One region of the Burkholderia plantarii genome, then DNA from elsewhere that is predicted to be linked to it. Evidence: predicted binding sites of a transcription regulator. Region 1 holds the regulator's gene; each other region holds the start of a gene.
What was found. The regulator LexA, encoded in region 1, represses DNA repair genes until DNA is damaged. The targets are predictions, from matches to a motif close to ACTGTATNNNNATACAGT.
Positions count from the first base shown of each region.

Region 2: imuA (translesion DNA synthesis-associated protein ImuA) is a predicted target of LexA. The motif match lies at 5,558-5,575, and genes of this name have one in related genera.
Region 3: bpln_RS04570 (PA0069 family radical SAM protein) is a predicted target of LexA. The motif match lies at 7,934-7,951, and genes of this name have one in related genera.

Region 1 is NZ_CP007212.1:1,974,406-1,983,881, reverse strand. It holds gene bpln_RS08555 (CysB family HTH-type transcriptional regulator) at 1-519, opposite strand, end outside; gene bpln_RS08550 (sulfate/molybdate ABC transporter ATP-binding protein) at 573-1,634, opposite strand; gene cysW (sulfate ABC transporter permease subunit CysW) at 1,652-2,572, opposite strand; gene cysT (sulfate ABC transporter permease subunit CysT) at 2,569-3,468, opposite strand; gene bpln_RS08535 (sulfate ABC transporter substrate-binding protein) at 3,630-4,664, opposite strand; gene lexA (transcriptional repressor LexA) at 4,937-5,584, shown strand; gene bpln_RS08525 (hypothetical protein) at 5,708-6,049, shown strand; gene bpln_RS08520 (DUF2939 domain-containing protein) at 6,139-6,792, shown strand; gene bpln_RS08515 (universal stress protein) at 6,946-7,449, opposite strand; gene nodI (nodulation factor ABC transporter ATP-binding protein NodI) at 7,667-8,581, shown strand; gene bpln_RS08505 (ABC transporter permease) at 8,587-9,417, shown strand.
Region 2 is NZ_CP007212.1:3,806,520-3,815,995, reverse strand. It holds gene bpln_RS16355 (twin transmembrane helix small protein) at 1-108, opposite strand, end outside; gene bpln_RS16350 (SURF1 family protein) at 196-909, shown strand; gene bpln_RS16345 (SCO family protein) at 974-1,678, shown strand; gene bpln_RS16340 (COX15/CtaA family protein) at 1,710-2,819, shown strand; gene cyoE (heme o synthase) at 2,834-3,736, shown strand; gene bpln_RS16330 (SCO family protein) at 3,747-4,358, shown strand; gene bpln_RS16325 (MetQ/NlpA family ABC transporter substrate-binding protein) at 4,613-5,431, shown strand; gene imuA (translesion DNA synthesis-associated protein ImuA) at 5,589-6,299, shown strand; gene bpln_RS16315 (Y-family DNA polymerase) at 6,235-7,713, shown strand; gene bpln_RS16310 (error-prone DNA polymerase) at 7,718-9,476, shown strand, end outside.
Region 3 is NZ_CP007212.1:1,040,239-1,049,714, reverse strand. It holds gene rsgA (ribosome small subunit-dependent GTPase A) at 1-35, shown strand, start outside; gene bpln_RS04615 (putative signal transducing protein) at 65-400, shown strand; gene bpln_RS04610 (CobD/CbiB family protein) at 504-1,442, opposite strand; gene bpln_RS04605 (CoA pyrophosphatase) at 1,554-2,240, opposite strand; gene rplS (50S ribosomal protein L19) at 2,329-2,718, opposite strand; gene trmD (tRNA (guanosine(37)-N1)-methyltransferase TrmD) at 2,855-3,652, opposite strand; gene rimM (ribosome maturation factor RimM) at 3,654-4,367, opposite strand; gene rpsP (30S ribosomal protein S16) at 4,411-4,665, opposite strand; gene bpln_RS04580 (PQQ-dependent sugar dehydrogenase) at 4,942-6,093, shown strand; gene bpln_RS04575 (NINE protein) at 6,190-6,684, shown strand; gene bpln_RS04570 (PA0069 family radical SAM protein) at 6,718-7,884, opposite strand; gene bpln_RS04565 (Lrp/AsnC ligand binding domain-containing protein) at 7,995-8,483, opposite strand; gene bpln_RS04560 (D-amino acid dehydrogenase) at 8,631-9,476, shown strand, end outside.

The sequences.
Region 1 (9,476 bases):
CGGCACCACCACCGTGTGATGCCACGAATAGCACGGGAACGTGACGATGTCCGGGTAGCGGTCGAGCGCCTCGGTCGAGATGCCGACATCGGCCTCGCCGCTCAGGATCATCTGCGCGATCTGCTGCGGGCTGCCCTGGCGCAGCGCCAGGTGGACCTTCGGGAACACCTCGGTGAACTGCCGGATCACCTTCGGCAGCGCGTAGCGCGCCTGCGTGTGGGTGGTCGCCACCACCAGGTGGCCGCTGTCCTGGTCGGCGTACTGGCGCGCCACGCGGCGCAGGTTTTCGGCGTCGAGCAGCATCCGCTCGATCAGCTGATGCACGGCCTTGCCCGGTTCGGTCAGGCCGGTCAGCCGCTTGCCGCGGCGGATGAAGATGTCGACGCCGAGTTCGTCCTCCAGATCCTTGATCTGCTTCGAGACGCCCGACTGCGACGTGTAGAGCACGTTCGCGACCTCGGTCAGGTTCATGTTCTGGCGTACCGCTTCCCGAACGAAGCGCAATTGCTGGAAATTCATGGGTCAGCCTCTCAGGGGCGTTGTCATTATCGATTGTCGATGAAAAGCGGGCCTCAGCGGGCCGGAAACACGCGTGCGTGGCGCGGCACCGCCGTGGCGCCGTCGCCGACGCCGAGCGCGAGCGTGCGCCAGGTGTCGCGATCGAGTTCGGCTTCCAGCAGCGTGCCGCCGGCACGCGGCGCGAGCTCGATGCGCACCGCGCCGCCCAGCGGCACCACGCGCCGCACGTCCACCGCGATGCCGTCGCCGCGCGCCTCGCCGGCCGCGACGATCTGCAGGTCGTGCGGGCGCACGTAGGCATGCGCGCGGCCGGCGAAGTCGGCGGCCACCGTGATCGGGCCGGCCGCGCCGTCGGCCACGAAGCCGTCGCCATGCACCACGCCGTCGAGCCTGTTGGCCGCGCCGAGGAATTCGTAGACGAACGCGCTCTGCGGATGGTCGTACACGTCCTGCGGGCTGCCCACCTGCTCCACGTGGCCGTGATTGAGCACGACGATGCGGTCGGCCACTTCCAGCGCTTCTTCCTGATCGTGCGTGACGAAGATAGTCGAGATGTGCAGGTCGTCGTGCAGGCGGCGCAGCCAGCTGCGCAACTCCTTGCGGACCTTCGCGTCGAGCGCGCCGAACGGCTCGTCGAGCAGCAGCACCTTCGGTTCGACCGCGAGCGCGCGGGCCAGCGCGATGCGCTGGCGCTGGCCGCCCGAGAGTTCGGACGGATAGCGCGGCGCGAGCCAGTCGAGCTGCACCAGCTTGAGCAGCTCGTGGACCTTCTCGCGGATCACCGCCTCGGACGGACGCTCGGCGCGCGGCTTCACGCGCAGTCCGAACGCGACGTTCTCGAACACGGTCATATGGCGAAACAGCGCGTAATGCTGGAACACGAAGCCGACCTGGCGCTCGCGCGCGCCGACGTCGGCCACGTCCTGGCCTTGCAGCACGACCTGGCCCGCGTCCGCGTGCTCGAGGCCCGCGATCACGCGCAGCAGCGTGGTCTTGCCGCAGCCGGAAGGCCCGAGCAGCGCCACCAGCTCGCCGGGCGGGAAATCGAGCGAGACGTCGTCGAGCGCCGTGAAGTCGCCGAATTGCTTGTGCAGGTTACGAACGGTGATACCCATCTGGTGTGCCTCTTCGATCAGGAGTGCGCCGTGGCGCCAGCGCGCGCATCGGCGAGTTCGGCCGACATGCGGCGTTCGGCGAGCAGCTTCAGCGCCAGCGTGACGAGCGCGAGCAGGGCCAGCACCGAGGCCACCGCGAACGCGGCCGAGAAGTTGTATTCGTTGTAGAGGATCTCGACGTGCAGCGGCATGGTGTCGGTCTGGCCGCGAATGTGGCCCGACACCACCGATACCGCGCCGAACTCGCCCATCGCGCGCGCGTTGCAGAGGATCACGCCGTACAGCAGGCCCCAGCGCACGTTGGGCAGCGTCACGCGGCGGAAGATCTGCCAGCCGGAGGCGCCGAGCACGCGCGCGGCCTCCTCTTCATCGTTGCCCTGCGCCTGCATCAGCGGGATCAGCTCGCGCGCGACGAACGGAAACGTGACGAAGATCGTCGCCAGCACGATGCCGGGCACGGCGAAGATGATCTGGATGTCGTGCGCCTCGAGCCACGGTCCGAGCCAGCCCTGCGCGCCGAACATCAGCACGTAGACGAGCCCCGAGATCACCGGCGACACCGAGAACGGCAGGTCGATCAGCGTGGTCAGCAGCGCCTTGCCGCGAAACTCGAACTTGGCGATCGCCCACGACGCGCAGATCCCGAACACGAGGTTCAGCGGCACCGCGATCGCGGCCACCGTCACGGTCAGCTCGATCGCGGCCCAGGCATCGGGGTCGCCGAGCGATTCGAAGTAGAAGCCGATGCCCTTGGCGAGCGCCTGCGCGAACACGGCGGCGAGCGGCACCACCAGGAAGCCGGCCAGGAACAGCAGCGCGAGGCCGGTCAGCACCCAGCGCACCAGGCGCGATTCGGTGACGGGATCGCGCCGGCGCGAGGCCTTCGCGCGCGGCGCGGCGCCGGCGGGCAGCGTGGAACTGGTCGCGTCGCGGCTCATTGCGCACCTCCGGCGGCAGCCGCCACGGCGCCGGTCGCGGCCGGCGCCGGACCGCTCGCGCCGCGACTGGTGCGGCGCTGCAGCCACCATTGCAGCGTGTTGATCAGGAGCAGCATCAGGAACGACACCACCAGCATCACCACCGCGATCGCGGTGGCGCCCGCGTAGTCGTACTGCTCGAGCTTCGTGATGATCAGGAGCGAGGTGATCTCGGACTTCATCGGCACGTTGCCGGCGATGAAGATCACCGAGCCGTACTCACCGAGCGCGCGCGCGAACGCGAGCGCGAAGCCCGTCAGCAGCGCCGGGAACACGGCCGGCAGCACCACGCGGCGGAACGTCAGCCAGCGCGAGGCGCCGAGGCAGGCCGCGGCCTCCTCCTGCTCTCGCTCGAACTCCTCGAGCACGGGCTGCACCGTGCGCACCACGAACGGCAGGCCGATGAAGGTCAGCGCCACCAGCACGCCGAGCGGCGTGAACGCGATCTTGATGCCGAGCGGCGCGAGATACTGGCCGACCCAGCCGTTCGACGCATAAACGGCCGCGAGCGAAATGCCCGCGACCGAGGTCGGCAGCGCGAACGGCAGGTCGACGATCGCGTCGACGATGCGCTTGAACGGAAACCGGTAGCGCACCAGCACCCAGGCGACCAGGAAGCCGAACACGGCGTTGATCAGCGCGCCGCCGAGCGCCGAGAGGAACGTGAGCCGGTACGAGGCGATCACGCGCGCGGAGGTCGTCGCGGCGACGAACTGATCCCACGTCAGCGTCGCGGTCTTCAAAAACGTGGAGGCGAGCGGTATCAGCACCACGAGGCTCAGATAGGCCACCGTGATCCCGAGCGTCACGCCGAAGCCGGGCAGCGCGCTCGGCTTGCGGAAGGTGTACGTCGTCATGCGAAATGCGCTTCCTTGGTTGACATGGGAGGCGCGGCCGTCGGAGGGTACCGGCCGGCCGCGCGTGGGTTCGTGTTCGTCGTTGTAGCGGGCCGCGCGTGCGCTCGCTCGCGCCGCGCGGCCTCGGGTTGCTGCTCTGCCTCGGGTGTTGCGCGCCGCGCTTATTGCGGCTTGTAGATCGAGTCGAACACGCCGCCGTCGGCGAAGTGCGTCTTCTGCGCGTTGGCCCAGCCGCCGAAGGTGTCGTCGACGGTATAGAGCTTCAGCTTCGGGAACTGCTTCGTCAGCTCGGCCGGCACATCCTTCGAGCGCGGACGGTAGAAGTTGCGCGCCGCGATCTCCTGGCCTTCCTTGCTGTAGAGGAAGTTCAGGTAGGCCTCGGCCAGCTTGCGGTCGCCCTTCTTGTCGACCACCTTGTCGACCACCGCGACCGGCGGCTCGGCGAGGATGCTGGCCGACGGCACGACGATCTCGAACTTGTCCGGACCGAACTCCTTCAGCGACAGGAACGCCTCGTTCTCCCAGGCGATCAGCACGTCGCCGATGCCGCGCTGCACGAAGCTGGTGGTTGCGCCGCGCGCGCCCGAATCGAGCACGCCGGCGTTCTTGTAGACCTTCGCCACGAAGTCCTTCGCGCTCTGCTCGCTGCCACCCGGCTTGTGCAGCGCGTAGGCCCAGGCCGCGAGGTAGTTCCAGCGCGCGCCGCCCGAGGTCTTCGGGTTCGGCGTGACGATCGACACGCCCGGCTTGATCAGGTCGTCCCAGTCCTTGATGCCCTTCGGGTTGCCCTTGCGCACCAGGAACACGATCGTCGAGGTGTACGGCGACGCGTTGTCGGGCAGGCGCTTCTGCCAGTCCTTGGCGACGATGCCCTTGTTGGCGAGCGCGTCGATGTCGTAGGCGAGCGCGAGCGTCACGACGTCGGCCTGCAGGCCGTCGAGCACCGAGCGCGCCTGCGCGCCCGAGCCGCCGTGCGACTGCTTGAAGGTGACGGTCTCGCCCGTCTTGGCCTTCCATTCCTTGCCGAACGCCTGGTTGACGTCCTGATACAGCTCGCGGGTCGGATCATACGAGACGTTCAGCAACGTCGTGTCCGCGAGTGCGTGCGTGGCGCCGCCGAGCGCCGCCGCGCCTACCGCCAGTGTTGCGATCAGACGGCGAACGCCGCCAGCCAGCCCCGTGTTGCGCTTGACCATCCCGTGATCTCCAGAGGTTCGTGGATCGTTTTTTGCAATGTCGGGCCAAGTCTAGCGAACAGCTTTCATCATTAAAAATAATCGTTCCGAATTTTTTTATACGAAAAAGTGGTAAGGACCAGCCGGCGGACGGTTGCGACATCGGAACCGGCGTTTGGACGTCGCTCGATCGCGGCGGAATCGCCGCGATAGCGCCGAACTTCAAGTAACACTTGAATTTCCCGAACTACTGTATAAAAATACAGATCACTGTCTATCCATACAGTCCGACCATGACCAAACTCACCGCACGCCAGCAGCAAGTGTTCGACCTCGTTCGCCGCGCGATCGAGCGCTCCGGCTTCCCGCCGACCCGCGCCGAGATCGCCGCCGAGCTCGGCTTCAGTTCGCCGAACGCCGCCGAGGAGCACCTGCGCGCACTCGCCCGCAAGGGTGTGATCGAGCTGGCCGCCGGCGCCTCGCGCGGCATCCGGTTGCTCGGCCTCGAGGACGCGCCGCACCAGCTCACGCTGCCGCACGCGGCGCTGATGCAGCTGTCGCTGCCGCTCGTCGGGCGCGTCGCGGCTGGTAGCCCGATCCTCGCGCAGGAACACATCTCGCAGCACTACGCGTGCGATCCGGCGCTCTTCACGAGCAAGCCCGATTACCTGCTGAAGGTGCGCGGGCTGTCGATGCGCGACGCCGGCATTCTCGACGGCGACCTGCTCGCCGTGCAAAAGCGCAGCGAGGCCAAGGACGGCCAGATCATCGTCGCGCGGCTTGGCGACGACGTCACGGTCAAGCGCCTGAAGCGCCACTCCAGCGGCATCGAGCTGATCGCCGAGAACCCCGACTACGAAAACATCTTCGTGAAGGCCGGCAGCGCGGAATTCGCGCTCGAGGGCATCGCCGTCGGCCTGATCCGTTCCGGGGAGCTGTAGCGCCTGGGCCAGGGCCGGTTGCGGTTCGCCGTCCGGCCGTTTTTTGCCCGCTTGCTATCTGCTGCCTGCACCCGGTTTGCATCCGCCTAGTACGTTCGTCCCTCCATCCGATCTGGAGAACACATGGAACGCCTCGCCCGCCTGTTGCCCTTCCGTCAATTCGGTCGCCTGCGCCATCTGCGGGGCCGCACGCCCTGCGCGCCGCTCGTTGCTGATTCCGCCGAATCCGCCGGGTTTGCCGAGTCCGGCACGCTGCCGCTGGCCGCCGAGCCGGCCGCGTTGCCCTCGGCGCTGCCGGCCTTCGCGCGCGTCTCGCTGAACGCCGGGCTCCATCACGCCGAGCCGGCACGCCGTGCGCCGGTGCGCGTCTACCACGGGCAGTCGCGCGTGATCATGGTGGGGACGATCGACGCGGTGTGTCGCATGATCGATCGTTGTATTGCCGAGGAACGCTCGGCGGTCTGATGGTCTGATACGCTCTCCAGGTTCCGAGACCGTCTTTCGAGACAGGAGGCCTGGTGTCCGTTTCTTCGTCGTCTGATTCGCCGTCTGATATGTCGTCCGTTCCGCCCCCGCGCCGCAAGCAGCTCGGGTGGATGCCTGCCCTGGTGGTTGCCGTCGCGGGGCTTGCGGCGATCCTGTACGCGGCCGCGTCGCCCTATCTCGCGTTGCGCGAGTTGAAGCAGGCAATCGACGCGCGCGACGCGCAGGCGATCAGCCGCTATGTCGATTACCCGGCCTTGCGCATCAGCCTGAAGCAGCAGTTGACCGACGAGCTGATGCGTCGCATCGATCTGCAGCGGCACGACAATCCGCTCGCGATGCTCGGCGCGATGGTCGGCTCTGCCTTGATCGGCCCGCTCGTCGATGCCTATGCGACGCCCGAGGGCGTGGCCGCGCTGCTGAGCGGCCTGCCGCCGAACGGCGATCCGCGCCAGCATCCGCCGGCGCTCGATCAACCCGCGGCGCCGGCCCCCGCTCCGGCATCCGGCGCCGGTGTCGCGCCGCCCGCCGGCGCCAGCGCGCCTCCGCCTTCCGGCACCGGTACGCCGCCGCCCGCGGCGCCGCAATCGAGCGCCGCCTACCACGGCATCAACGAGTTCATCGCCGTTTATCAGCGAGATGCCGGCGGCACGCGCTACGCGGCCATTTTCCGACGCAGCGGCCTGTTCGGCTGGAAGCTCAGCGCGATCGATCTCCAGCACTGACGCGCTCCGCGCCACCGCATGCCGAAGGCAGTCGGCGGCGCGATCGGAAGCGGCTGACAACGGGCACGGAATTCGCGGGCACGCCCGTTCACCCATCGCTTCAACCTCATCGATCCCGCCGATCAACCCATCGGTCCGCCGGTCCGTCGATGCTCAGGTGTGGGCCGCCGCCGCGAGCGCGGCTTCCTTTTCCTTCGCCAGTTCCTCGCGCTGCTCGTCGGACGACGCGCAGGCCACCAGGATGCTGCACGAAATGCGGTCGAGCAGCTGCGTGTTGCCGGCGCCCATCCACCAGCGCGCGAGCCCGCTGCGGCAGCGATGGCCGACAACGACCAGGTCCACACCAAGCTCCTTGGCGAGATTCGCGATCTCGTCGATCGGATAGCCGAACGCGAAATGGCCCTGCGCCTGCACGCCGCGCGCGGTCAGCCAGTCGACGCCTTCCTGCAAGATCGCGCGCGCCGTCTCCTCGAAGCGGCCGCAGGCGACGTCGGTCAGCAGCCCGGCGCTCTGCGCGATGCTCGAACGCATGTCGACCACCGACAGCAGATGCGTCTCGGCCTTCAGTTCGAGCGCGAGATCGGCACCGCAACGCAGTGCCTTGCGGCCCTCGAGCGTGCCGTCGTAGCAAAGCAGGATTTTCTGATAACTGGCCATGATCGCCTCCATTGCGACATCGGTCGTCAATTCATCATCGTGCGCCGCAATTCAGGATGCAAGGGTTGGAAAACGCGAAGACCATTGTCGGGCGAGGCTGCCGCGCCGCGGTGCAGGCTTGCACGATGGCGCGGCAAGTTCGGGCCGATATCGGGCCTGATGCACTAGAATGGCCGCTTCGTGATGTCCTTCCGCCCCTTTCGCCCTTCGCGCACCCATGTCCGTCGCTCCGATCGAATTCCTCGATGTCAAAAAAAGCTTCGGCGAGCGGCTTGTCGTCGATCATCTGTCGTTCCGCGTGCAGCGCGGCGAATGCTTCGGGCTGCTCGGCCCGAACGGTGCCGGCAAGACCACCACGCTGCGGATGCTGCTCGGCATCACGCAGCCCGACGCCGGCACGATCCGGCTTTGCGGCGAGCCGGTGCCCGAGCGGGCGCGTCATGCGCGACAGCGCGTCGGCGTGGTGCCGCAGTTCGACAATCTCGATCCCGACTTCACGGTGCGCGAAAACCTGCTCGTGTTCGGGCGCTACTTCGGATTGTCGGCTGGCCAGGCGCGTGAGCTCGTACCGTCGCTGCTCGAATTCGCGAAACTCGAGAGCAAGGCCGATGCGCGGGTGGGCGAGCTGTCGGGCGGCATGAAGCGCCGCCTCACGCTGGCGCGCGCGCTCGTCAACGATCCCGACGTGCTGGTGCTCGACGAGCCGACCACGGGGCTCGACCCGCAGGCCCGGCACTTGATGTGGGAACGGCTGCGCTCGCTGCTCGCGCGCGGCAAGACGATCCTGCTGACCACGCATTTCATGGAGGAAGCCGAACGGCTCTGCGACCGGCTCTGCATCGTCGAATCGGGCCGCAAGATCGCCGAGGGCGCGCCGCCTGCGCTGATCGAGGCCGAGATCGGCTGTGACGTGGTGGAAATCTACGGCACCGATCCGGTCGCGCTGCGCGACGAGCTCGCGCCACGCGTCGCCCGCGCCGAAATCAGCGGCGAGACGCTGTTCTGTTACGTGGATGATCCGGAGCCGCTCGCCCGGACGCTGAAGGGCCGGCCCGGCCTGCGCTACCTGCACCGGCCGGCGAATCTCGAAGACGTGTTCCTGCGGCTGACCGGCCGCGACATGCAGGACTGACCGCCATGGATACCGGCCACTCGTCACCCGCCGCCGCGCCGCGGCCGCGCGACGCCCGCTTCACGATCGCGCTGCCCGCCAACGCGACCAACTGGATCGCCGTCTGGCGCCGCAACTATCTGGTCTGGCGCAAGCTCGCGTTCGCGTCGATGATCGGCAATCTCGCCGATCCGATGATCTACCTGTTCGGGCTGGGCCTCGGGCTCGGGCTGATGGTCGGCCACGTGGACGGCGTGTCGTACATCGCGTTCCTCGCGGCCGGCACGGTCGGCTCGAGCGTGATGATGTCGGCCAGCTTCGAGGCGATGTATTCGGCGTTCTCGCGCATGCACGCGCAGCGCACCTGGGAGGCGATCATGCATACGCCGCTCGCGCTCGGCGACATCGTGCTCGGCGAGATCGCCTGGGCCGCCAGCAAGGCGATGTTGTCGGGCACCGCGATCATGCTGGTCGCGGGCGTGCTCGGCTATGCATCGTTTCCGTCGCTGCTGGCCGCCGTGCCCGCCATCGCGCTCGCCGGGCTGGCGTTCGCGAGCGTCACAATGATCGTGACGGCGGTGGCGCCGTCCTACGACTTCTTCATGTTCTACCAGACGCTCGCGCTCACGCCGATGCTGCTGCTCTCGGGCGTGTTCTTCCCGATCGCGCAGCTGCCCGCGGTCGCGCGCTACGCCGCCAACGCGCTACCGCTGGCGAACGCCGTCGACCTGATCCGGCCCGCGATGCTGGGCCGGCCAGCCAGCGACGTCGCGCTGCATGCCGGCGTGCTGGCCGCCTACGCGGTGGTCGGCTTCCTCGTCTCGGCCTGGCTGTTCCGCCGCCGCATGATGCGCTGAGCGTGAGCCGTGCCCGCCGCCGTGCGATGGGGCCGGGCGCGGAGCACGCACGGTTCTGT
Region 2 (9,476 bases), 1.8 Mb from region 1:
CGACCAGACCATGCGCTTCGTCTGGCCCCGGTCGTGCATCATGAAATAGAGGGCCGAGGCGAGGCTCGCGAGGATCAGCGCAAACGCGATGGGAACGAGGATGTGCATGGCACTTACCGTGGAATGGCGATTCGTCGCAGACGTGTCGATTATCCCACTTCGATCGCGCCGATGTGACACGTCGGCGACCGTGCGATGAAGCTGCGCTGGCTGCCCGCGCTGCTGATCCTCGCGGTGATCGCCGTGACGCTGCGGCTCGGCTTCTGGCAGCGCGATCGCGCGCATCGCAAGGAGGCGCTCGAGGCGCAGGTGCTGCGCTACGAGCATGCGACCCCGTTCGAGGCCAGCTCGGCGCCGGTGGCGCTCGACGCGGTCGAGTTCCATCGCGTGCGTGCGACCGGCCGTCTCATTCCCGGTGCCGTGGTTTATCTCGATAATCGCGCCTACCGTGATCAGCCCGGCTTTTACGTGGTGATGCCGATGCGGCTCGCGGATGGCGGTTACGTACTCGTCAATCGTGGCTGGCTGCCGCGCAACAGCGCCGACCGCACCGCGATCGCGCCGTTTGCGACGCCGTCCGGCAATGTGACGATCGAGGGCATCGCGCGCGCCGACGCATCGCGCGCGTTCGAGCTGGGGCGGGGCGGTTCGGCCGGGCACCAGCGGATTCGCCAGAATCTCGAGGTCGCCGCCTATGCGCGGGAAACGGGGCTGCCGCTGCAGCCCTACGTGATCCAGCAGACCAGCGACGGCGACGACGGCCTCGTGCGCGACTGGCCGCAGCCGACCCAGGACGTCGGGCGCAACTACGGCTACATGGTGCAGTGGTGGGCGATGGCCGCGGCGGCGGCCGGCTTCGGGCTCTACGCGGCGCGGCGCGCGGCGCGCAAGCCTTCGGGTGCGACCTGAGCGCGCCATGGGCGGCGCCCGGCGCCGCGACCGGATTCGTATCCAGAGGATGAAGAGGAACTTCGTGTCGACCCAGCCTTCCCGTCCGACGCCGGCCCGACCAGGGCCCGATCGCCAGCCCGGCCAGCCCGGCGAGAGCACCGCGGGCCATGACCCCGATTTCGGGCGCGGCACATCGTCGCAGCGAGGCTCGTGGCGACGCGGGCGCTGGGTGGTGCTCGCGCTGTGCCTGATCTGCGCGGCGCCGCTCCTCGCTTCCTACTTCACCTACTACGTGGTCAAGCCCCGTGGCGGTTCGACCAATTACGGCACGCTGATCGAGCCGCAGCGGCCGATCCCCGCCACGCTCACGGCGACCGACGAAAACGGCCGGAGCGTGGCGCTGGCCTCGCTGCGCGGGGTCTGGCTGCTCGTGATGGAAAACGGCAGTTTGTGCGATGATGCGTGCGCCCGGAAACTGTACTTCATGCGGCAGGTCCGCGCGACGCAGGGCGGCGAGCGGCAGCGCATCACGATGGTCTGGCTGCGCCGCGACGCGGCGGGCGTCGATGCGAAAATCCTGGCCGCCTATCCGGACACCCGGCGCCTCGTCGCCGATCCGGCCGCGCTCGACGCGTGGCTGCCGGCCGAGGCCGGCACGCAGGCGACGGATCACATCTATCTGGTGGACCCCAACGGCAACCTGATGATGCGCTTCCCGAAGGACCCCGACCCCAGCCGGATCAAGAACGACGTGACGAAGCTGCTCAAGTGGTCGAGCATCGGCTGACCGGCCGGTACCCGCAATCGAGAATTCCCGGATGTACTTACTGCAACTGGGCCTGATCGGCCTCACCATCGCGCTTCTGCCCCTCTCCTACGTGTGGGTGAAGGCCGACGACGACAAATTCCGCAAGCTCGTCTGGATGACGACGTTCTTCACGCTCGATCTCGTGATGTTCGGCGGCTTCACGCGGCTCACCGACTCCGGGCTCGGCTGCCCGGACTGGCCCGGCTGCTACGGCACCTCGTCGCCGTTCATCGCGCACGCGGCGATCTCGGCCGCGCACCTGGCGATGCCCACCGGCCCGGTCAGCATGAGCAAGGCCTGGATCGAGATGATCCATCGCTATTTCGCGATGGCGATCGGCGTGCTGATCATCGCGCAGATGACCATCGCCTGGGTCGCGAAGGCGCGCCGCCGGCCGCTGTCGGTGTCGCCTTGGTGGCCCACCGGCCTGCTGCTGCTGATCGTCGTGCAGGGCGTGTTCGGCGCCTGGACGGTCACCATGAAGCTGCAGCCGGTGATCGTCACCACCCACCTGCTGCTCGGCCTCGCGCTGCTCGGCGCGCTCGGCTGGCTGGCCGCGCGCATGACGCCGCTGCCGGCCCACGATCCCGAGGCGGGGCGCCACCGCGTGGCCGCGCTCACGGCGCTGGTGCTGCTGGTGGTGCAGATCGCGCTGGGCGGCTGGGTCAGCACCAATTACGCGGTGCTCGCCTGCACCGATTTCCCGACCTGCAACGGCCAGTGGCTGCCGCCGATGGATTTCGCGCACGGCTTCCACCTGTGGCGCGCGCTCGGCATGTCGGGCGACGGCGAGGCGATCACGCAGGACGCGCTGGTGGCGATTCACTGGACCCACCGCACGTTCGCCGTGGTGGTGGTCGCCTATCTGGTCGCGTTCGCGCTGCGCATGCGCCGTTTCGAATCGCTGCGGCGGCCCGCCAACGGCGTGCTGCTGGTGGTCGCGATCCAGTTCGTGACGGGGCTGTCGAACATCGTGTTGCAGTGGCCGCTGCCCGTCGCCGTCGCGCACAACGGCGGGGCCGCGATCCTGCTGCTGTTGCTCGTCATGTTAAACTTTCGAATCCTTTCAAGCCGTCCCGGCCGCGTCGCGCTCCCCGCGCGCGATATCGCGCCCGCCTGACGCTCCCCACGCTCATGGAATCCTCGCTTTCCCAGTCCCCCGGCAGCCGCCTGTCGCAATATTTCGCGCTGACCAAGCCGCGCGTCACGCAGCTCGCGGTGTTCTGCGCCGTGATCGGGATGTTTCTCGCCACGCCCGGCATGGTCCCGCTGCGCCCGCTGATCGGCGGCACGATCGGCATCTGGCTGCTGGCCGGCGCCGCGTTCGCGATCAACTGCCTCGTCGAGCAGAAGATCGACGCCAAGATGCGCCGCACCGCGTGGCGGCCGTCCGCGCGCGGCGAGATCACCACGCCGCAGATCCTCGCCTTCTCGGCCGTGCTGGGCGGAGTCGGCGCCTGGACGCTCTACACCTTCACCAACCCGCTGACGATGTGGCTGACGATCGCCACCTTCGTCGGCTACGCGGTGATCTACACGCTGCTGCTCAAGCCCGCCACGCCGCAGAACATCGTGATCGGCGGCGCTTCCGGCGCGATGCCGCCGGCGCTCGGCTGGGCCGCCGTGACGGGCACCGTGCCCGGCGACGCGTGGATCCTGGTGCTGATCATCTTCGTCTGGACCCCGCCGCACTTCTGGGTGCTCGCGCTCTACCGGATCAAGGACTACGAGAACTCGGGCCTGCCGATGCTGCCCGTCACGCACGGCGAGAAGTTCACGCGGCTGCACATCCTGCTCTACACGTTCATCCTGTTCGTCGTGACGATGATGCCGTTCATCTCGGGCATGAGCGGCGTGCTCTACCTGGCGAGCGCGGTGCTGCTCGGCGCGGTGTTCATCGCCTACGCGTGGAAGGTCTACGTCGACTATTCCGACGCGCTCGCGCGCCGCGCGTTCCGCTACTCGATCGTCTATCTGTCGCTGCTGTTCATGGCGCTGCTCGTCGATCACTACGTGCGCCCGCTGCTCGGCTTCTGAGCGCGCCGCGATGATGCCGCGTTCCTTCCCGCCCGCGCGGCGGCGCTGGCTCGCCGCCTGCGCCGCCGCTGGCGTGCTGCTGCTCGCCGGCTGCAGCCGCCAGCCGGCCTTCGAGAATCTCGACATCACCGGCAACACGCAGTTCGGCCAGGATTTCGCGCTGCCCGACACCGCCGGCCACACGCGCACGCTGGCCGACTACAAGGGTCGCGCCGTGGTGCTGGTGTTCGGCTACACGCATTGCCCCGACGTCTGCCCGACCACGCTGGCCGAGCTCGCGCAGGCGAGGCAGCAGCTCGGCGCCGGGGCGAAGCGCGTGCAGGTGCTGCTCGTTACCGTCGACCCCGAACGCGATACGGCGCCGCTGCTCGCGCAGTACGTGGCCGCGTTCGATCCGTCGTTCGTCGCGCTGCGCCCGGCGAGCGACGCGCAGCTGAAGCAGGTGGCGAAGGATTTCCGGATCTATTACGCGAAATCGCCGGGCAAGACGCCCGACGGCTACACGATGGACCACACGGCGGCGAGCTACGTGTTCGACCCGGCCGGCAAGCTGCGCCTGTTCGTGCGCGACGGGCAGGGGCCGGCGCCGTGGGTTCACGATCTGAAGCTGCTGCTGGGCTGAGCGCGGTACCTTCGGCCCCGGCGTCCTTCCGCGCTTCCGAAACGATCGACGCGCCGGCCATGGACCTTCGGAGTCCTGTCGGTCCCCGCCGGGCACCATCATTGCCAGCGCGCGGCATACCCATATGAGCGGGATGTATTTCACTCGGCGCCGATCCTGTGACACCATTCGCACTCTTTGACGGGCGGGGCGGCCACGAGCCGCGTCGTCCTTTTATCAAGTCGGTACCGCAACAACGCAAGCGAGAACAACAGATGAAGCGTCGCAATCTCCTGAAAGCAGTGTCCGCCGTCGTCGCCGCCAGCGCGGCCCTCGGCATGTCGTTCGGCGCCCACGCGCAGGACAAGGTGATCAAGGTCGGCACGGTGGCCGGCCCGGATGCGCAGGTGTGGCAGGTGGTGCAGAAGGTTGCGAAGGAGAAGCAAGGCCTGAACGTGAAGGTCATCGAGTTCAACGACTACGTGCAGCCGAACGCGGCGCTCGATTCGGGCGACCTCGACGCGAACAGCTTCCAGCACCAGCCCTACCTCGACAGCCAGATCAAGCAGCGCGGCTACAAGCTCGTCAGCGCGGGTCTGACCTACATCTCGCCGATCGGCGTGTATTCGAAGAAGGTCAAGTCGCTGAAGGACCTGCCGGCCGGCGCGAAGCTCGCGGTGCCGAACGATCCGTCGAACGAGAACCGCGCGCTGCTGCTGCTGCAGGCGCAGGGCGTGATCAAGCTGAAGGCCGGCGCGGCCACGGGCGGCAACAACGCGACGGTGCTCGACATCGCCGACAACCCGAAGAAGCTGAAAATCTCGGAACTGGACGCGGCACAGCTGCCGCGCGTGCTCGGCGACGTGGACGCGGCCGTGATCAACACCAACTACGCGCTGGCCGCGAACCTGCAGCCGACCAAGGACGCGATCGCGCTCGAATCGCTGACGAGCCCCTACGCGAACCTGATCGCGGTGCGCGCGCAGGACAGGAACCAGCCGTGGGTGAAGAAGCTCGTCGCGGCCTACCAGTCGCCGGAAGTGAAGGACTTCATCAACAAGCAGTTCAAGGGTTCGATGGTGCCGTCGTTCTGAGCGCGCGACCCGCGGTTCGCGCGGTCCCCCGGTAATCGATCGAAAGGCCCCGCGGGGCCTTTCGTCGTTTCCGACCCCGACAAAAAGTCAGCGCGGAATCTGTCGTAGCCGGGCGGCTTCCCCTATACTGTATAAACGTACAGTAATCGGCTGCCTCATGCCCACCGCCTCCGTCTCCCCCGAATCGCTGCATCCGTCGCTCTGGCGTGGCTCCCAGCTCGCCCGCGGCGGCTCGCGCACGCTCGGCACCGGCTATCCGGCGCTGTCGGCCGAGCTGCCGGGCGGCGGCTGGCCGGTGGGCGGCCTCGTCGAGCTGCTGGTGCCGCACGCGGGCTGCGGCGAGATGCGGTTGCTCGCGCCGGGGCTGGCCGGCAGCGTCGCCGAGCGGCGTCCGCTCGCGCTGGTGGCGCCGCCGCATCCACCGCACGCGGCCGCGCTGGCCGAATTCGGCGTGCCGCTCGATGCATTGCTGTGGTTACGCACAGCCAGCCGGCGCGATGCCCTGTGGACAGCCGAGCAAGCGCTGAAGGCGGGCTGCTGTGGCGCGCTGCTGTTCTGGCAGACCGAGGCCGCGCCGGCCGACGTGCTGCGGCGCCTGCATCTGGCGGCGGCGCGCGCCGGCGACACGCTGTTCGTGATGCTGCGCCCGCTCGCGGCGGCGCGCCAGCCGTCCCCGGCGGTGCTGCGGCTCGCGCTGCGGCCGCTGCCGGGCGGCGTGTCGGTCGAGATCGTCAAGCGCCGCGGGCCGGCCTGCGCGGCGCCGCTCGAACTCGCGTTGCCGTCGCCGATCGTGGAGGGTCGTTATGCGCGTCTTGCTCGGCATCCATCTGCCGCGCCTGCCGCTCGACGTGTGCGCGTGCTCGCCTGAGCCCGCGCCGGCCGCGGGCAGCGCCGTGCTCGAGCAGGGCGTGGTGCTGGTGGCCGACGCGGCGGCCCGCGCGCGCGGCGTGCGGCCCGGCATGAAGCGCGGCGGCGTGCTGACGCTCGCGCCCGACACGCATCTGGTCGAGCGCGATCTCGCGCGCGAGGCCGATGCGCTGCGTGCGGTCGCACTGGCGCTGCTGCGCTTCTCGCCGTCGGTCGCGCTCGACGAGGAGGCGACGCTGATCGTCGACGTCGGCGCGAGCCTGCGGCTGTTCGGCGGGCTGCCCGCGCTGTGCCGGCAGGTGGGCGCGGCGCTGGCGGCACTCGGTTACGCGGCGCGCATCGGCGCCGCGCCGACCGGCCGCGGCGCCTGGCTGCTGGCACGCGGCCGGCCGGGCCGCGGCCGGCGCCGGCGCGTGGCGCGCGAGGCCAGCCTGCGGCGCGTGCTCGACGCGCTGCCCTGCGTGCTGATGCCGGCCGCGCGGCCCTATGCAGGCTGGCTCGACGGACTCGGCTGCGCGACGCTCGCCGACCTGCGCCGGCTGCCGCGCGCGGGGCTGCAGCGCCGCTGCGGGCCGGGGCTGCTCGAGGCGCTCGATCGTGCCTACGGCGAACTGCCGGAGCCGTTCGCGTGGCTGCCGATCCCCCCCGAATTCGACGCGCGCCTCGAATTGCCGGAGCGCGTCGAGCACGCGGAGGCGGTGCTGTTCGTCGCGCGCCGGCTGGTGGCGCAACTGGGCGGCTGGCTGGCCGCGCGGCAGCTTTCGCTCGCCGCGCTGCGCTTCGACCTCGAGCACGAGCGCGGCCGCTGCGCGGTGCCGCCGACCTCGGTCGAGCTCGCGTTCGCCGAGCCCACGCGCGACGAGCTGCACTGCCTGCGCGTGCTCGGCGAGCGGCTCGCGCGCGCCGAACTGCCAGCCGCCGTGCTGGCGGTGCGGCTCGTCGCGACGCGCGTCGAGTCAGTCGCGCCGCCGCCCGTCGACCTGTTCCCCGAGCCGGGCCGCACGCGCGAGGCGCGCGCGCGGCTGGTCGAGCTGCTGAGCGCGCGCCTCGGCGCCGACAACGTGCTGTGCGCGGCGCCCGGCGCCGACCATCGGCCCGAGGCCGCGAACCGCTGGCTGCCCTCGCATGCGCCGGCGGGCCGCCGGCCCGAGGCGCCGGCCGCGGCGCCGCGCCCCGCCTGGCTGCTGGCCGAGCCGATCGCGCTGGCGATGCGCGAGAACCGGCCTTGCCATCGCACGCCGCTGCGGCTGATGTCGACGGCCGAGCGCGTCGAAGGCGGCTGGTTCGACGGGCAGGTCGTGCTGCGCGACTACTACGTCGCGCAGGACGACGACGGCGCCTGCTACTGGATCTACATGGACCGCGACCGGCGCCACAGCGAGCCGCGCTGGTTCCTGCACGGCCTGTTCGGGTGACGCGATGGTGATGCCGTCGGCCCTGCCTGCCTACGCTGAGCTGTTCTGCCGCTCGAATTTCTCGTTCCTGTGCGGCGCGTCGTCGGCCGACGAACTCGTCGCGCGCGCGCACGAACTTGGTTATCGCGGCATCGCGGTCACCGACGAATGCTCGCTCGCCGGCGCGCCGCGCATGCATGTGGCCGTGAAGGCGAAGAACGCCGAACTCGAAGCCGCCTGGAAGGCGGCGGGCGGATTGCCGGCCGACCAGCCCGAGCCGTTCCGGCTCGCCGTCGGCGCGTATTTCGCGCTGACGCCCGACCTCGTCGCGCCGGGCGGCGACCCCGGCCCCGGCGCGTTCGGGCTCGTGCTGCTGGCGCGCAATCGCGAGGGCTACGGCAACCTGTCCGAGCTGATCTCGTGGCGGCGCATGGCGGCGCCGAAAGGCACCTACACGCTCACGCCGCGCATGCTGGCCGCGCCGCCGCCCGAGCTCGCGCATCTGCGCGGCATGCCAGACTGCTTCGCGATCCTGGTGCCGGCCTATCCGGTGCGCGCCGACGTGCTCGACGCGCAGCTTGCGTGGTGCGCGGCGCAGTTCGGCGAGCGCGCGCGGCTCGGCCTCGTCCAGCTGGGGCGCTCGCTCGACGGCGTGTATCGCGAGACGATCGAGGCGGCCGGCGCGCGGCGCGCGATGCCGCTCGTCGCGCTCGGCGACGTGACGATGCACGTGCGCTCGTGCAAGCCGCTGCAGGACCTGATGACGGCGATCCGGATCGGCCGGCCGGTCGGCGAGTGCGGCTACGCGCTGGCCGCGAACGCCGAGCAGCACCTGCGCGGGCTCGGGCGCATCGCGCGACTGTTTCCGGAGGAGGCGATCGCCGAGACCTGCCGGATGCTCGACGCCTGCCGCTTCGACATGGACGACCTGAAGTACGAATATCCGCGCGAGATCGTGCCGGCGGGCATGACGCCGACCGAATACCTGGCGCAGGAAACCCGGCTCGGCGCGCTGAAGCGTTTTCCGGAGGAGACGCATCCCGACGGTGTCCCGGCCGACGTGCTGGCGCGGATCGACTACGAGCTCGCGCTGATCGCCGAGATGGAATACGAGCCGTTCTTCCTGACCGTCTACGACATCGTCAAGTTCGCGCGTGAGCAGGACATCCTGTGCCAGGGGCGCGGCTCGGCCGCGAACTCGGTGGTCTGCTATTGCCTCGGCGTGACGTCCGTCGACCCGCAGCGTAGCACCATGCTGTTCGAGCGCTTCATCAGCAAGGAGCGCGGCGAGCCGCCCGACATCGACGTCGATTTCGAGCACGAGCGGCGCGAGGAAGTGATCCAGTACATCTACTGGAAATACGGCAAGGATCGCACCGCGCTCGCGGCGGCGGTCTCCACCTACCGGCCGCGCGGCGCGCTGCGCGAGACCGGCAAGGCGCTCGGCGTCGATCCGGTGCTGGTCGAGCGCGTCGCCAAGGGACACCGCTGGTTCGACGGCAGTGCCGACCTGCTCGCGCGCTTCGCCTCGGTCGGGCTCGATCCCGAGGTGCCGCTGATCCGCGCCTGGGCCGAACTCGCATCGCGGCTGCTCGGCTTTCCGCGCCACCTGTCGCAGCATTCGGGCGGCTTCGTGATCAGCCGCGACAAGCTCACGCGGCTCGTGCCGATCGAGAACGCGGCGATGGAGGGGCGCCGCGTGATCCAGTGGGACAAGGACGATCTCGAGGCGCTCGGGCTCATGAAGGTGGACGTGCTCGGGCTCGGCATGCTGACCGCGCTGC
Region 3 (9,476 bases), 930 kb from region 1:
AGCTCGTCCACGAGGCGAGCCAGATCGTGCGCTGAGCACACCGCCCACTCCGCCGCCCCCCGCGATGCGCTTCACGGCTCCCGACCTCGCTACCGCTCACCACTGGGTCAACGTGCTGAGCACGGCCGGCGTCGGCTGCGAACTGCACAACCGCTTCGCCACCGGCGCGCTCGGCGGGCTGCCGCCCGATCAGTGCGCGCCGGAGATCTGGCTGCACGACGAGCGCGATACCGCACTCGCGCGCCGGCTGCTCGCGGCAGCCGCCGCCGGACCGCCCGCTGGCGCGTCGCGCTGGCGCTGCGGCGGCTGCGGCGAGCTGCTCGAAGCCCAGTTCACGGCCTGCTGGCGCTGCGCGCGGATCCGCGACCCGCGCGACGACGAGGCGCCCGGCGACGGCTAACGCGTACCGGCCAGGAACGCTCATGCCCTACGGCGTCGTCAACGAAAAAGCCGGCTCGCAGGCCGGCTTTTCCAATTTCCGCGGCGCCTCTCGCGCCGCGCGGTCACGACACCCAGACCGCGAGCGTCAGCATCAGCAGCAGGATCATCCACAGGATCACGGCGCGCCAGACGAGGCCGACCGCCGACTGCAGCGTTCGCGGCGTGCAGTCGTCGCCGACCGCGAGCGGGCCGCTGTCGCCGACCGCGAGCGCGTCAACGCTCGACGGCTCCGCGAGCGGGCCGGCCAGCCGCGCGCCGAGCGCGCCGCTTCCGGAGGCCAGCAGCACGCCGTCGTTCGAATCGGGCCATTGTCGCGTGTGGTTGCGCCACGCGTAGATCGCGTCCTCGAAGTTGCCGACGATCGCGAAGCCGAGCGCGGTCAGCCGCGACGGAATCCAGTCGATCACGAAGAACGCGCGCTGCGCGAAATTCGAGAACGCGGCGGTGCGGTCGTCGCCCGGCACCGACCAGCTGCGCGACAGGTATTCGGCGATCCGGTACAGCACGGCGCCCGCCGGGCCGAACGGCAGCACGAACCAGAAGAACACGCCGAACACGTGGCGATGCGAGGCGACCACGGCGTGGATCAGCGTGTGGCGGACGATCTCGCCGACCGGCATGTCCACGGTGTCGAGCCCGGTCCACTCGTTGAGCACTTCGCGCGCGCGCGGCACGTCGTCGTTGTTGAGCGCGAGATGGATGTCGGTGAAGTAATGGCTGAACTGCCGGAAGCCGAGCGTGAAATAGACCACCACCACGTTCCAGACGAACGCGAACGCGAAGCCGAGCTTGAACAGCAGGTAGTAGACGAGCGCGACGGCCAGCACCCAGGGCACCACCACCACCAGCCACGCGAGCACGCCATGCTTCTTCTTGCCGGCATCGAAGCCGTGCGCCGCGGTTTCCGCATGGAACTGGAACAGCGCGAATACCGGATTTCCCGGCGACAGCGCGCGCACCTGCTCGATGATGAGGGCGAGGAGAACCGAAAAGAAAGTCATGCGAAAGGCCGTGCCGTTCTGGGTTATACGATTTTTCACATAACGATAGCACAGCGGACCCGCCCGATGCGTCGGGCTGGCCCCGTGCGCCATGCGCGGGGCGCCGCCGGCTCAGGCGCGCGCGACCAGGAAACGGTACAGATTACGTAACATGCCCGCGGTTGCGCCCCAGATGAAGTAATGGCCGTCGTCGCGTCCGTTCGGATAGGGCATCGCAAAAAAACGACGCTCGCCGCCCTCCCATTTGAAGAGACGCACCTCGTGGTGCTCGGGCGCCATCAGGAACGCGAGCGGCACCTCGAAGATCTCGGCCACCTCGAGCGTGTCGGCCTTCACCGTGAACGGCGGATGCACGATGCCGACCACCGGCGTCACGCGATAGCCGGTGCCGGTCAGGTATTCGGGCAACTCGCCAAGCACCTCCACGTGCTCGCGGCTCAGCGCGATCTCCTCGTCGGCCTCGCGCAGCGCGGTGGCGGTCGCGTCGGCATCGCCCGGTTCGTGGCGGCCGCCGGGAAAGCTGATCTGGCCGGCGTGATCGGTGAGATGGTCGGCGCGCTGCGTGAGCAGCACGGTGAGCCCGTCGGCGCGCGCGACGAGCGGCACCAGCACGGCCGCGACGCGCGGATCGCGATCGGCGTGCCGCGCCTCGTGGGCTTCCTGTGTCCAGTCGTAGGTCTGGCTGAAGCGCTCACGCAGGCCCGCCGGCGTCAGCACCTCGCGCGGGACGTCCGGCAGGCCGGCGCCGGTCGATTCGACTGGCAGCACTTCGGGATCGATGATCGGACGGCGTATCACGGGCTCGCTCGCGGAAAAGTCAGACGGAACCGTATTGTCGCGCCGGAATAAAAAAAGCACCCGGGTGGGTGCTTTTTCCTTACAGCATTTACGCCTGCTGGGCCGCGGCGCGATCCTTCGACACCAGCTTTTCCTTGATTCGAGCCGACTTGCCCGAACGCTCGCGCAGGTAGTACAGCTTCGCGCGACGGACATCGCCACGACGCTTGACGACGATGCTCGCGAGCAGCGGCGAGTACGTCTGGAACGTACGCTCGACGCCTTCGCCCGACGAAATCTTGCGGACGATGAACGACGAGTTGAGGCCACGGTTGCGCTTCGCGATCACGACGCCTTCGTAAGCCTGAACGCGCTTGCGGTTACCTTCCACCACGTTCACGTTCACGATCACCGTATCGCCGGGGGCGAATTCGGGGATCGTCTTGCCTGCGAGCGCGCGCTCGATTTCTTCCTGCTCAAGTTTTGCGATCAGATTCATGACTGCTCCCAATGCCATCGTGTCGGCGTTTGCGCCTGTCCGGTTCGGACCTGGCCCCGATAGAGGATGGATTCACAACTGGCGCCGCGCACGCATGCGCGACACCGCCTGGTTCCCGGTCCGCCGCGAAAACGCCTCAGTTCAAGGCTTTCTTCGCGGCCTTCGCGAGACTTGCCAGCCAGGCCTCGTCGGCCCGGCTCAACAACTGCTTGCTGCGCGCCCGTTCGATCAGGTCCGGGCGCTTCTGCCACGTGTTGCGCAGTGATTCCTGGCGCCGCCACTTCTCGATTTCGGCATGATGGCCGCCGAGCAGCACGTCGGGCACCCGCACGCCCTCGTAATCCTCGGGCCGCGTGTAGTGCGGACAATCGAGCAGGCCGTCGACGAAACTGTCCTGCACGGCCGACTGCGTATCGTTCAGCACGCCGGGCAACTGACGCACCACCGCATCCATCAGCGCCATCGCCGGCAGTTCGCCGCCCGACAGCACGAAATCGCCGAGGCTGATTTCCTCGTCCACGCAGCGATCGAGCAGACGCTGGTCGATCGCCTCGTAGCGGCCGCACAGCAGCACGACACCGGGCTCCTCGACCATCCGCATCACGCGTTCATGCGTGAGCGGCGCGCCTTGCGGCGACATCATCACGACCCGCGTCGCGGCGATCCCCTGGGCGGCCTGCGCGGCCTTCGCCGCGCCGATCGCCGCCTCGAGCGGCTTCGGGATCATCACCATGCCGGGACCGCCGCCGTAGGGGCGATCGTCGACCGTGCGGTAGTTGTTCGTGGTGAAATCGCGCGGATTCCACGTGCGCAACCCGAAACTGCCTTGCTTCACGGCGCGGCTGGTGATGCCCCAGTCGGTCAGCGCGGCGAACATCTCGGGAAAGAGCGTGACGACATCGAACTGCATCGCGCGCTCCTTGGCGTCATTCATTTCAGTAATCGGCTTCCCAGTCGACGACGATACGCTTCGCCACCTGATCGACCGTTTTCACGTACACGCCGACGAACGGAATCAGCCGCTCGCCGGTGACCGGGCGCCCATCCTTGCCGCTGGCCGGATAGTCGACCCGCATGATCGAATGCACGCCGTTGTCGATCATGTCGCCGACGTGGCCGAGCGCAACACCTGCTTCGTTGACCACTTCGAGGCCGATCAGATCGACCCAGTAGAATTCGTCGGTGTCGAGCGCCGGGAAATCCTCACGGCGCACGAACACGCGGTAGCCGCGCAGTGCCAGCGCCTGATCGCGATCGACCAGGCCGGCCGGATGCGCGACGACGGTATCGGCATGCAACTTGGACTGCGTGACCTGCGCGGACAGCCTTTCGGCGTCCTTGCCGAGCCACCAGAGGCGCGCCTTCAGCAGCGCATCGCCGCCGCGGCCCGCGCCCGCGTGGGGCACGACCTTGACCCAGCCCTTCAGGCCGTAGGCATCGACGATCGCGCCGACCTCGACCGCATCGTCAGGCCAGGACTGCGCCGGCTCGATGCTGGCCGAGGCATGCCCCGGGTTCCCGCCTGCTGCTTCCGGCTTCGCGTCGCCCTTGGCGGGCGCGCGCTCGACCGGCTTGCGGACGAACACACCAAACTGTGAAGCTTCGCGTGTGCCGCGCTTTGCATCGCCGGATGAATCGTGACCGGACATTCAGACCACCTCGCGGCCGCGACCACCGGAAAACCGTGCCATGTCAGGCAGCCGGCTGCGCCTTTTGCGCTTCCTTCACGAGGCGAGCGACGGTCGGCGACAGTTGCGCGCCGACGCCTTGCCAGTACGTCAGGCGATCCTGAGCGATACGCAGCGATTCGCCCTTCGTCGCGACCGGGTTGTAGAAGCCGACGCGTTCGATGAAGCGGCCGTCACGACGATTGCGCGAATCGGTGGCGACGATGTTGTAGAACGGGCGCTTCTTCGAGCCGCCGCGAGCCAGACGGATGATAACCATATGAAATCCTTCGGGAAAACCGGGTTCGAAACTGCTGAAACGAGCGATTATAGCTGGAAACCAGCGGCATAACAAACACTTACCACGCCGCGCCGCAAAAAAGCGCGGCACGCGAGGCGCGACGGCACCAACGTCGGCCCGCCACGCCCGAGACCGGCCGACGCACGAACCCGTTCCCCGGCGTACCCGACTGCCGGCGATCCGCCGGCCAAGCCGCTCGCAAGCTTCTACAATCCCCGCATGGTGCCTCGCGCACGCTCCCCGCCCCGCTCCGCCATGCGCCCGACCCGTTTCGCCTCTCGCCGTTCGCTCGCCGCCGTGCGCCGCTGCCTGCGTGCGACCGGCGCCGCCTGTCTCGTCCTCGCCACGGCCATCGCCGACAGCGATGCCGCGCCGCCCGTCGAGCGGCTCGGCGTGCCGCCCGGTTTCCACGTCGAGCTGTTCGCCGCCGACGTGCCGACCGCGCGCGAAATGGCCTGGTCGCCGCGCGGCATCCTCTACGTCGGCTCGACCGACGGTGCCGTCCACGCGCTGACGGTCGAACGGGGCCGCGTCACCGGCCGCCACGTGGTCGCCTCCGGGCTCGAGATGCCGGTCGGCGTGGCCTACCGTGACGGCGCGCTCTACATTTCCGCGATCTCGCGGATCCTGCGGCTCGACGACATCGACGCGAAGCTCGCCGCGCCGCCGAAACCGGTGGTCGTGATCGATTCGCTGCCGTCCGACCGGCAGCACGGCTGGAAATTCATCGCGTTCGGGCCGGACGGCAAGCTCTATGTGCCGACCGGCGCGCCCTGCAACATCTGCGAACCCGATCGCGACCGCTACGCGATGCTCGGCCGAATGAACCCGGACGGCAGCAATTATCAGGTGTTCGCGCGCGGCATCCGCAACACCGTCGGCTTCGACTGGCATCCGGCCACGCACGCGCTGTGGTTCACCGACAACGGCCGCGACATGCTCGGCGACGACGTGCCCGACGACGAGCTGAACCAGGCGCCGCGCGCGGGCCTCGACTTTGGCTATCCGTATTGCCATGCCGGCGACACGCCCGACCCGCAATACGGCAAGGGCCATCCGTGCAGCGGCTTCACGCCGCCGGCGCTGAAGCTCGGCGCGCACGTGGCGGCGCTCGGCATGCGCTTCTACACCGGCACGATGTTTCCGGCCGGGTACCGCGATGCGATCTTCATCGCCGAGCACGGTTCGTGGAATCGCAGCAGCAAGGTCGGCTACCGCGTGGTGAGCGTGACCGCTGGGCCGGACGGCCGCGGCGCACGCATGCAGGTGTTCGCGCAGGGCTGGCTGCGGCCCGACGGCAGCGTCTGGGGGCGGCCCGCCGACGTGCTGCCGCTGCCCGACGGCTCGCTGCTCGTCAGCGACGATTACGCGGGCGCGATCTATCGGATCACTTATACCGGGCACTGACGGCGGCGGCTGATCGCGGCGTTGCGCGCGGCGTAGAATGAGGCCGGCGGCACCTGCGCCGTCCCTTCCCCGCCTCGCCTTTCCTATCGGATCGCCATGTCCAGCCAGCCGTCGCGTTCCCTGCCCGCTCCGCACTCACCGCACTCGCCACGTTTTCGCTCGAAGACGCTGGCCGCCGCGCTCGCGTTCCTGCTCGGCGCGTTCGGCGCGCATCGCTTCTATCTGTACGGACGCCGCGACCTGGCCGGCTGGGCGCATCTGGTCGGCACGCTGCTCGGCGCGCGCGGCGTGCTGCTGCTCGTGTCCACCGAGCGCGCGTCGGTGCTCGGCTGGAGTCTCGCCATGCCCGGCGCGATTTCGCTGCTGGCCGCGTTCCTGGCCGCGATCGTCTACGGGCTGCGCCCCGACGATCGCTGGGACGCACGATTCAATGCCGACACCGGCCGCCGCAGCCGGTCGGGCTGGACGGTCGTGTTCGTGGTGATCTTCTCGCTCCTGATCGGCGCGTTCCTGCTGATGACGGGGCTCGCGCTGTCGTTCCAGACCTACTTCGAATCGCAGGTGCAGGCGGCCAAGGCGCTGTCGCAATAGCCAGCCTGTGAGCCTGCCGCGCCGGCACCCTTCTCAGAACAGGTTCAGCTGCGGCGTCTCGGGCGCCGCGCGCGCGGCGCCCTTCACGCGCTCCGGCGCCTGGAACTGCGAGAAATCGAGGATGCCGCGCGCGCGCTCGTTCAGGCCAAGCCGCTTGACCGCCTTCTGGAAACGCTGCTTCAGCAGATCGGCCCACAGGCCCTCGCCCTTCATCCGGCTGCGAAAATCGGACTCGTAGTCCTTGCCGCCGCGCATGTCGCGCACGCGCGCCATCACGCGCTCGGCGCGGTCGGGGAAGTGCGCGCCCAGCCATTCGCGAAAGAGCGGTGCCACTTCCCACGGCAGCCGCAGCACGATGTAGCTCGCGTGCGTCGCGCCGGCCTCGGCGCAGGCTTCCAGCACGCGCTCCAGGTCCGGCTCGGTGACGAACGGGATCACCGGCGCGATGCTCACGCCCACCGGCACGCCGGCCTCGCGCAGCGCGCGGATCGTGCGCAGCCGCCGCGACGGCGTGGCCGCGCGCGGTTCGAGCGCGCGCGCCAGATCGGCGTCGAGCGTGGTGATGGTCACGGCGGCGATCACCTGCTCGCGCCCGGCCATCGGCGCGAGCAGGTCGAGGTCGCGCTCGATCAGCGACGACTTGGTGATCGCCGCGAACGGCTGCCCGTGATCATGCATCACCTGGATCACGTCGCGCGTGATGCGGCGCTCGCGCTCGCAGGGCTGGTAGGCGTCGGTGTTGACGCCGAGCGCGATCGGCTCGGGTACGTAGCCGCGCTTGCCGAGCTCGCGTTCGAGCAGTTCGGCCGCGTTGACCTTGGCGTAGATCCGGCTCTCGAAATCGAGCCCGGGCGAGAGCCCGAGGTAGCTGTGTGTCGGCCGGGCGAAACAATAGATGCAACCGTGCTCGCAGCCGCGGTACGGGTTCAGCGAGACGTTGAACGGGATATCGGGCGAGGCGTTGCGCGTCAGGATGCTTTTCGCGCGCTCGTCGAACACCAGCGTGCGCAGGCGCGGGCCGGCCGCGTCGTCGCCATCTGCCTCGTCGCCCGCGTCGTGGCCGGCGCCCGCCTGCCAGCCGTCGTCGACGCGCTCGCGCTGGTCCGTCTCGTAGCGCCCCTGCAGATTGCCCACCGCGCCACGGCCCTTGCGCGGCACGGGCGGCGCCACCGGAAATTCGACATCGGATCGATCACTCATCATGCCTCTTCGTCTCGCCGGCACAAGCGAAACGTCGCATGAGCCGAATACTGTTTATTTATACAGTATTCGGCTCATGCTGCCAAGTTGTCGCAGTAAGTGTCCGGCCGTCAGTCGTCGACGGCGATCGTCAGCGTCTCCTTGATTTCCTCCATCACCACGTAGCTCTTCGACTGCACCGCGCCGGGCAGTTGCAGCAGGATGTCGCCGAGCAGTTTGCGGTAATCTGCCATCTCGCCGATGCGCGCCTTGATCAGGTAGTCGAAATCGCCGGACACGAGGTGGCATTCGAGCACCTCGTCGATCTTCATCACCTCGCGCCGGAACTGCTCGAACATGTTGCCGCTCTTGTGATCGAGCGTGATCTCGACGAACACCAGCAGCGCGGCGCCCAGCTGGGCGGGGTCGACGCGTGCGTGATAGCCGGTGATCACGCCGTCGCGCTCCATGCGTCGCACGCGCTCGATGCACGGCGTGACGGTCAGTCCGACCTGCTCGGCCAGGTCCTTCATCGCCATGCGTCCGTCCTGCTGGAGCAGCCGCAGGATCCGGCGGTCGAGCTTGTCCAGCGCGCGTACTGGTTGACGTTGGGTTCTCATCGTGTTTTTTCTGAATTTCTAAAAAATACAATAACAAAACCTAGATCTTCGACAATACCATAGCGAAAAAAACTAGGCTGGATCGCGCGAGCAGCGGTTAGACGAATGCACTCTCGACGCCCCGGCTTTTTCCATTTCGGAGCAGCTATGCGAGTCGTGATTCTGGGAAGCGGTGTGGTGGGCGTGACGAGTGCCTATTATCTGGCGCGCGCCGGCCATGAGGTGACGGTGATCGACCGCGAGGCCGGCCCCGCGCTCGAGACCAGCTTCGCGAACGCCGGCCAGATCTCGCCCGGCTACGCGGCGCCGTGGGCCGCGCCCGGCGTGCCGCTGAAGGCGGTCAAGTGGATGTTCGAGAAACATGCGCCGCTCGCGATCCGGCTCGACGGCTCGCGCTTCCAGCTGCAATGGATGTGGCAGATGCTGCGCAACTGCACGTCCGAACGTTACGCGGTCAACAAGGGCCGCATGGTGCGGCTGGCCGAATACAGCCGCGACTGCATGCAGGCGCTGCGCGCCGACACGCAGATCCAGTACGAAGGCCGCACTGGCGGCACGCTGCAGCTGTTCCGCACCCAGGCGCAGTTCGACGGCGCCGCGAAGGACATGGCCGTGCTGCGCGAGGCCAACGTGCCGTTCGAGCTGCTGACCGCGCAGGAGCTCTCGCGCGCCGAGCCGGCGCTGGCCGCGGTTTCGCACAAGCTCACGGGCGGCCTGCGCCTGCCTGGCGACGAGACCGGCGACTGCCAGCTGTTCACCACGCGCCTCGCGGAAATGGCCGCGGAACTCGGCGTGCAGTTCCGCTACAACACGCCGGTCGATGCGCTGGCCGTGGCGGGCGGCCGGATCGCCGGCGTCCAGTGCGGCGGCGAACTGGTGCGCGGCGACGCCTACGTGGTCGCGCTCGGTTCGTACTCCACGCGCCTGCTGTCGAACCTCGTGAAAATCCCGGTCTATCCGCTCAAGGGCTACTCGATCACGGCGCCGATCGTC